Regions from separate parts of the Micromonospora sp. NPDC018662 genome, predicted to be linked through region 2. Evidence: riboswitches for the same ligand, from Rfam matches in the RefSeq annotation. Region 2 holds a riboswitch; the other holds the start of a gene.
The links. A riboswitch is a leader RNA that binds a small molecule or an ion and turns the genes downstream of it on or off. The one in region 2 is predicted to bind thiamine pyrophosphate.
Positions count from the first base shown of each region.

Region 1: it holds a riboswitch for thiamine pyrophosphate, as region 2 does, so the genes downstream of both, thiE (thiamine phosphate synthase) here and ACH495_RS22250 (ECF transporter S component) in region 2, are expected to answer to the same signal.

Region 1 covers NZ_JBISAC010000002.1:420,593-424,753, forward strand. The annotation lists gene thiS (sulfur carrier protein ThiS) at 1-114, opposite strand, end outside; gene thiO (glycine oxidase ThiO) at 105-1,235, opposite strand; gene thiE (thiamine phosphate synthase) at 1,229-1,855, opposite strand; TPP riboswitch at 1,850-1,961, opposite strand; gene ACH495_RS07265 (DUF559 domain-containing protein) at 2,081-2,992, shown strand; gene ACH495_RS07270 (aldo/keto reductase) at 3,516-4,161, opposite strand, start outside.
Region 2 covers NZ_JBISAC010000008.1:77,764-81,924, reverse strand. The annotation lists gene ACH495_RS22265 (DUF6328 family protein) at 1-173, opposite strand, end outside; gene ACH495_RS22260 (sugar isomerase domain-containing protein) at 265-1,014, opposite strand; gene ACH495_RS22255 (alpha/beta fold hydrolase) at 1,011-1,847, opposite strand; TPP riboswitch at 1,924-2,030, shown strand; gene ACH495_RS22250 (ECF transporter S component) at 2,103-2,693, shown strand; gene ACH495_RS22245 (ABC transporter ATP-binding protein) at 2,801-4,161, shown strand, end outside.

The sequences.
Region 1 (4,161 bases), on a different contig from region 2:
GCCGTTGACCGCGACCGCGAGGCCGCGCTGCTGCCCGGTGACCGCGCGGACCACCTCGGCCAGCGTGACGCCGTCGGGCAGCGTCCGTCCCGTGCCGTTGACGATCAGTTCCACCGGTGCTCCTTCGGAAACCGTGCCGGGGTGAAGGGGGCGAGCGCCGGATCCGGCTCGCCGGTGACGATCAGCTCGGTGACCAGGTCGGCGGTGACCGGGGTGAGCACGATGCCGTGCCGGTGGTGCCCGGTGGCGGCGAGCACGCCGGGCCGGCCGGGCAGCGCCCCGATCACCGGCGCGTTGTCGGGGGTGCCCGGGCGCAGCCCGGCGACGGCCTCCACCAGCGCGTACTCGGTCAGCTCGGGGACCAGCTCGACGGCGGCGCGGAGCAGCCTCAGCACACCGCCGGCGGTCACCTCGACGTCCGCGCGTTCCTCCACTGTCGCGCCGACGACCACCTCGCCGCCGGCCCGGGGCACCAGGTAGACCGGCTCGCCGTCGGCGTACCCCCGGATCACGTGCCGGAAGCCCGGCGGCCCGCCGGCGGGCGCGCGGAGCCGGAGCACCTGGCCCTTCACCGGCCGGACCGGCAACCCGGTCAGCGCCGCCGCGCCGCAGCCGGCCGCGACCACGGTGACCCGCGCGTCCACCTCGGACAACGCGCCGACCCGCGCCGGCCGGAACGCCACGCCGGCCCGCTCCGCCGCCGTGCGCAGCGCGGCGACGAGCGGGCGCGGGTCGACCTGGTGGTCGCCGGGCGCGACCGCGCCGCCGCGCACCCGGGTGGCCAACGCCGGCTCGCGGTCGCGCAGCGCCGACGGGCGCAGCGGCGTGATCGGCAACCCCAACCCCTGCTGGTACGACCACAGCCGCCCCGCCTCGGCCAGGTCGTCGGCGGTGAGCCCGACCACCAGCGTGCCCTCGGTGCGGTGGCCCAGGTCGACGCCGCTCGCCTCGGCCAGCTCGGCGGCGAAGCCGGGCCACCGGGCCGCGGACTCGACCAGCAGGCCGGTCAGCTCCCGCTCACCGAAGTACGCCTCGGCGACCGGGGAGAGCATGCCGGCGGCCACCCGCGACGCGCCCGACCCGGGCCGGTCGTCGTACACACTCACCCGCAGCCCGCGCTGCGCGCACCGCCACGCGATCGCCAGCCCCACCGGCCCGCCCCCCACCACCCCCACATCGGTAAGGCCGGGCCCCCGGTTAACGCTTTCGGTAGAGGAGGGGCCCCCGCTTAACACGTCAGCGCCCCGAGCAGCTCGGCGGTGGCGCGCGCCGGGTCGGCCGCCTCGGACAGCGCCCCGACCACCGCCACCCCGTACGCCCCGGCAGCCCGCAGCGCCGGCACCGACGCGGCGGTCACCCCACCGATGGCGATCACCGGAACCGTCACCGCGCCGGCGACCGCGCGTACCCCGTCCGGGCCGATCGGCGCGGGCAGGCCCGGCTTGGTGGTGGTGGCGTGGCAGGGGCCCACGCCCAGGTAGCTCGCTCCGGCGGCGACCGCCGCCCGCGCCGTCACCGGCTCCCGGGCGGTCGCGCCGAGCACGGCGTCGGCGCCGAGCACGCGGCGGGCAGCGTCCACCGGCAGGTCGTCCGCGCCGACGTGGCCACCGGCCGCGCCCACCGCGAGCGCCACGTGCAACCGGTCGTTGACCAGGCAGCACGCCCCGTACGGGCGGCACGCCTCGACCACTTGGCGAGCCAGCTCGTACGCCTCGCGGTCGGTGGCGTCGTCCTCCACCCGGACCTGGACGACGAGGTCGGCGCGAGCCACCGGCAGGGCGGCACGCAGCACGCCGAGCGGATCCCGCCCCGGTCGGGTGTCGGTGATGAGATGCAGTCGTCCCAGGGACGGCACGGCAACGCTCCTCCCTGCGCCGGCATTACCCGGATCAGGTTCGACGGTCGGGGGCTGTCAGCCCCCCTCTCAGCCCGGTCCGCACCGGGCTCCCGTGGGTCACTTGCGGCCTACCGTACGACGCCTCCCCGGCCGGACGGAAGACCGGCTGGTGTTTTTCCCAGAACCGCACCACTCGACGGACCGGGACGGCGAGTGACCGCCGGGTCACGACACGCTGTCCCGATGGTCGTATCCGCGCGTGTCCCGCCCTGCCTGTCGTCCCTGCCGTTCCGGGGCAGCCGGGCGGTCACCGACGGGCACCTGACCTGGACGATGCTGCGCGGCCCGACGTGGGTCCGCCTGCTGCCGGACGTGTACGTGCACCGCGACGCCCACCGTGTCGACGACCACCGGATGTGGTGCGAGGCGGTGGCGTTGCGCCTGCCGCCGGGTGCCGTGCTGGCGGGACGGAGCGCCGCCTGGTTGTTCGGCGCGTACGTGCTCACCCGCGACACGCCGGTGACCGTGCTGCTGCCGAGCCCGGCCCGGGTGCGTCCCCACCCACGGCTGCTGGTGACCCGGTCGCCGCTGCCCGGGCCGGACCGCACCCGGTTCGCCGGGCTGCCCGTCACCACCCCGCTGCGTACCGCGTTCGACCTGGGCCGCCACGGTCCCCGCGTCGAGGCGCTGGTCGCCGTCGACGCATTGCTGCGCCGCCGGATGGTGCGGCTGCCCGCCCTGCGCGACTACGCCGCGGAGCGCTTGGGCTGGCCGGGCGCTCCGCTGCTGCGCGAGGTGCTGGCGCTGGCTGAGCCGTTGAGCGAGTCCCCGATGGAGACGCGCCTGCGGCTGCTCCTCCTCGACGCCGGCCTCGGCCCGCTGACCGCCCAGCACGAGGTACGCGCCGGTGGGCGCTTCGTGGCCCGGGTGGACCTGGCCTGGCCGGCGCTGCGCATCGCGGTCGAGTACGACGGCGACCACCACCGCGAGCGGGCTCAGTTCCGGCGGGACGTGGCACGTCTCAACGCGCTCCGCGCGGCCGGCTGGGTCGTGCTCCGGTTCACCGCCGACGACGTGCTGCGCCGCCCCGAGGCCACCGTCGCCCTGGTCCGCCAGGCCCTCGCGGAACGCCGCCCCACCGCCACACCCCACTGACCCGTGCCCTCGGCACCGCACCGCACCGCACCGCACCGCACCGCACCGCACCGCGCCGCACCGGCCAGCCCACCACGAGCGGCGAACCTGCCCGCAGACACCCATGGCGTTCCACTCACGGTCAGGGTCGGCCGCGAGTGGAACGCCATGGGTGTCAGAGAGACGCTGAGGCACCCATGGCGTTCCACTCGTCGTGAGCACCGACTATGGGTGGAACACCATGGGTGCCTTGCGGTGGACGGCCATACCCGGGGCAGCCCCACCGGAGGGCGGTCACACCGGAGGGCGGTCACACCCACGCGGACAGCCGCACCCGCGGGCAAGCCAGCACCAGCGCGCGGAGCCAGCACCCGCGGGCAAGCCAGCAGCAGCGCGCGCAGCCAGCACCCGCGCGCAAGCCAGCACCAGCGCGGACAGCCAGCACCCGCGCGCAAGCCAGCACTAGCGTGCGCAGCCAGCACCCGCGGACAGCCACGTCAGCGCGCGGCCACACGGAAAGCGGCCAGGCCGGCTGGGCGGGCCGTCAGAGGAGGGCGTCGAGGGCGTCCAGGTCGTCGTCGGTGGGCTGCCAGGTGCCGGCGTCGGCGTTGGCGCGTACCTGCTCGGGACTGGTCGCGCCGGCGATCACCGAGGTCACCGCCGGCCGGGCGGCCAGCCCGCCGATGGCCACCTGGAGCATGCTGATCCCACGCTCGGCCGCGTACGCCTCGATCGCCTCGATGGTGTCCCAGCGCGCCGCGGCCAGCCGCTCGGCGTACCGGCCGCCGCCGGCCAGCCGGCTGCCCGCCGGGGGCGTCTCGCCGCGCTTGTACTTGCCGGTGAGCAGCCCGTTGGCGAGCGGGAAGAACGGCAGCATGCCGAGGCCGAACCGCTCGCAGGCCGGGATCACCTCGTCCTCCACGCCCCGTTCCAGCAGCGAGTAGTGGTTCTGCGCGGAGATGAACCGGGTGCGGCCCGCCGACGACGCGGTCCAGTCGGCGTCGGCGATCTGCCAGCCGGCGAAGTTGGAGTTGCCGAGGTAGCGCACCTTGCCGGCGGTCACCAGGTCGTCCAGCGCGGCGAGCGTCTCGTCGATCGGCGTGCCCGGGTCGGGCTCGTGCATCTGGTAGAGGTCGATGTGGTCGGTGCCGAGCCGACGCAGCGACGCCTCGACCGCCCGGGCGATGTAG
Region 2 (4,161 bases):
GCCAGGATGTAGACGTCACGCTGGAACTCGGTGGTCCGGGTGAACCCGTTGCTGAACGGCAGCGTCAGCAAGAAGGCGAAGAGGATCTGCACGCCGGTCTGCGCGACACGCAGCTCCTGCAACAGATCGGCGAAGTTGCGCTGCCAGCGCTGCTTCTCGGATTCCTTGGACACTCGTGAACCTCCGGTGAAGACGGCACGGCCGGCGAGTGAACGCCCGCCGGCAGCAGCGCCTGTGCCCGATTCGGATGATCACGAAACCGGTTCACGAGCCCCGGCGGATCCGCCCTGCGTACCGTGCTTCCAGCTCGGCGTTGTGCTCGTCGCCGCCGGTGATGTTGGCCGACAGGTAGACCGGCGGCCGCTCCCCCGCGGCCACCAGCCGCGCCACCACCTCGGTGGTGATCTGCTGGGCCAGCAGCGCCGCGGTGATCGAGGAGACCGCGCCGACCGCGCCGCCACCGGGCAGCGGCAGCGTGGCGTCGCCGTACGGGGCGCCGTTGTCCAGCACCACGTCGGCGAAGTCGGCGAGCTTGCGGCCGGACGGATGCCGCGAGGTCATCCGCGCCGAGTGCTGCGCGGAGGTGATCGCCACCAGGCCGTGCCCGCGCTCCTTCACGATCGACGCGAACTCCACCATCGCCCCGTTCACGCCCGAGTTGGAGGCGAGCACGAACACGTCCGTCGGCCGGATCGGGGCCAACTCGTAGAGGCGGTGCGCCACCGCCGGGTCGCGTTCCAGCTTCGGGCCCAGCACATCGGCCGGGTCGCCGCCGATCAGCACCAGGTCACGCAGCGCGATCCGGTTGGTGGGCACCAGCCCGCCGGCCCGACCGGCGATCTCCATGGCGAGCGCCTCGGAGTGCCCGGTGCCGAACGCGTGCACCACCCCGTCGGCACGCAGCGCCGCCGCGATCAGGTCGGCCGCGTCGGCCACGTTCGCCCGTTGCGCGGCGGCCACCCGGCTCATCGTCTCGGTCACCACCGTCAGGTACGCCTCGGCGCTCACCGTCATGCTTCCTCCGTTCCGCGGACCCGGGCGAGGACGGCCTCGGCCAGCGGGCCCGGGGCCTCGTCGGGAATCCAGTGACTGACGCCGGGCAGGGTCACGAAGCGGTAGTCACCGGTGACGTGCCCCGCGCACGCCTCGGCGGCGGTCCGGCCGATCGCCACGTCCTTGTCGCTCCACACGTACGTGGTCGGCACCGCCACCGGCCCGACCGCCTTCATGTCCGACCCACTCATCGCGCGGTACCAGTTGAGCGCCGCGGTGAGCGCCCCCGGCTCCCGCATCGGGTCGGCGTACCGGGCAACCGTGGCCGCGTCGCCGACGCCGCGCAGCAGCCGGCGCAGCGCGGCGCCGTGCAGCGCCAGCAGCACCTTCTCCGCCTTGCCCGGCATCCGGAACAGCGCCATGTAGGCGGACTTGGCCTTCTGCCGGGGGTCGGTGGCGAGCGCGTGGCCCATCGCGGCCGGGTGCGGCACCGACACCGCGGTCAGCGTCCGCACCCGCTCCGGGTGCGCCGCGGCCAGGCCCCAGGCCACTATCGCACCCCAGTCGTGGCCGACCAGGTGCGCGCCGGTCACCCCGAGCGCGTCCAGCACGCCGGCCGCGTCGGCCACCAGATCCGGGATCCGGTACGCCTCGACCGCCTCCGGCCGTGCGCCGGGCGAGTAGCCGCGCTGGTCGAGCGCGTACGTGCGGAGCCCGGCGGCGTGCAGCGCGGGCGTCACCGCGTCCCACTCGCCGGCGTGCTGCGGGAAGCCGTGCAGCAGTAGGACGGGATCGCCGTCCTCGGGGCCGCCGGTGCGTACCTCGAACGTCAGACCTCGCGTCTCGACCCGCATGATCGCCAGCCTACCGACAGTCGCCCTGCTGGGCCCGGGACCGGCGGCGATGCTAGCGTCTGCGACGAGACAACTTCACATCCGACAGGGGAGCGCACAGCGCTGAGAGTGCGGGCCGGTGCCCGCAGACCCTCGAACCTGATCTGGGTAATGCCAGCGCAGGGAGTTCGGTCGACCTCCAGCCGCGTCGACGTCCGGCATTCCGGACGCGGCGTGCGTCTTCTCCTGGTTCCTCACCACGAACTGGGAGCAACCGTGAACCACACCGACAGCAACCGCTGGCGTACCGTCGACATCGTCGTCGCCTCGGTCATCGCCGTCGCCTTCGGCGTCGTCTTCTGGGCCTGGGGCCTGCTCTGGAGCGCCACCGACGCGGCGTTCGCGTTCTTTCCGCCGGCGCAGGCGGTGCTCTACGGCGTGTGGCTGATCCCGGCGGTGCTCGCCGGCCTGATCATCCGCAAGCCGGGTGCCGCGCTCTACTGCGAGACGGTGGCCGCGATCGTCTCCGCGCTGCTGGGCAGCCAATGGGCGGGCATCGTGATCCTCCAGGGCCTGATGCAGGGCGTGGGCGCGGAGTTGGCGTTCGCCGCGTTCCGCTACCGCTCGTTCAAGCTGCCGGTGGCGGTGCTGGCCGGCGCGCTGACCGGCCTGGGCGCCGCGATCTTCGACTTCGTCTACTGGAACAAGGCGTACGAGTTGACCACCTACCGCATCCCCTACGCGCTGATCACCATCGTCAGCGCCACCGTGATCGCCGGCTTCGGCGCGTGGGTGCTCACCCGGGCGCTGGCCAACACCGGCGTCCTGGACCGCTTCCCCGCCGGCCGCGACCGCGCCCTGGTCTGACCACCCCTCCCCCTGTTGATCAAGGAGTTTGCGTCAACCGTGGGCGGTTTTCCTGACGCGAACTCCTTGATCAACGAGGCTGGGGCCGGAACGGAGGGGGTGGCACGGTGAGCGGGGTGGTTCTTCGGGGGTTTGGGTGGCGGCATGGGGGACGCCGGGGCTGGGCGGTGCGCGGGGTTGATCTGCGGGTCGAGAGTGGGGAGCGGGTGCTGCTGCTGGGGGCGTCGGGGGCGGGGAAGAGCACGCTGCTGGCGGCGCTGGCCGGGCTGCTGCCGGAGGACTCCGGCGAGCAGGAGGGCACCGTCGAGATCGACGGGCTGGACCCGCGCAAGGCCCGTGAACGCGTCGGCGTGGTGTTCCAGGACCCGGAGACCCAGCTCGTGATGGCCCGCAGCGGCGACGACGTCGCGTTCGGGCTGGAGAACCGCGGCGTGCCGGCCGAGGAGATCTGGCCCCGGGTGGACGAGGCGCTGCGCCGGGTCGGCTTCCCCTACCACCGGGACCGCCCGACCGCCGCGCTCAGCGGCGGCGAACAGCAGCGGCTGGCCCTGGCCGGGGCGCTCGCGCTGCGACCGGGGCTGCTGCTGCTCGACGAGCCCACCGCCAACCTCGACCCGGCCGGCGCCACGCTGATCCGCCGGGCGGTCGCGGACGCGCTCGACCCGGACACCACGCTGGTCCTGGTGGAGCACCGGGTCGCCGAGGCGCTGCCGCTCGTCGACCGCGTGGTGGTGCTGGAACCGGGTGGCGGGGTGCGGGCCGACGGACCACCCGAGGCGGTCTTCGCCGCGCACGGCGAGGCGCTGGCCGCCGCCGGGGTCTGGGTCCCCGGGCACACCGCGCCGCCGCGACACGCCACCGCGCCGGCCGGAGACGTGCTGCTCACCGCCGAGCGGCTCGGCCTGCCGCCCCGGCTGGCCCCCACCGACCTCCGGGTACGCGCCGGCGAGGCGCTCGCCGTCCTCGGCCCGAACGGCGCCGGCAAGTCCACGCTGGCGCTGCTCCTGGGCGGCCTGCTGCGCCCCGGCACCGGGACGGTCACCGCGTCCACCGAGCTGGCCGGCCGGGACGCGCGCACTCCCCCGTACCGCTGGCGGGCGCCGGCGCTGGCCCGCCGGATCGGGTCGGTCTTCCAGGACCCGGAGCACCAGTTCGTCACCGGCACGGTCCGCGACGAACTGGCGCTCGGACCACGCCGGACCGGGCAGTCCGAGGCGGCGGTGACCGCCACCGTGGACGCGCTGCTGCACCGGCTGCGGCTGGACCGGCTGGCCGGCGCCAACCCGTACACCCTCTCCGGTGGGGAGGCGCGGCGGCTGAGCGTGGCGACCGCCCTGGCCACCGCGCCCCGCCTGCTGATCTGCGACGAGCCCACGTTCGGCCAGGACCGGCGCACCTGGCGGGAGCTGGTCGACCTGCTCGCCGAGCTGCGCGACGCCGGCCACGGCGTGGTCGCGGTGACCCACGA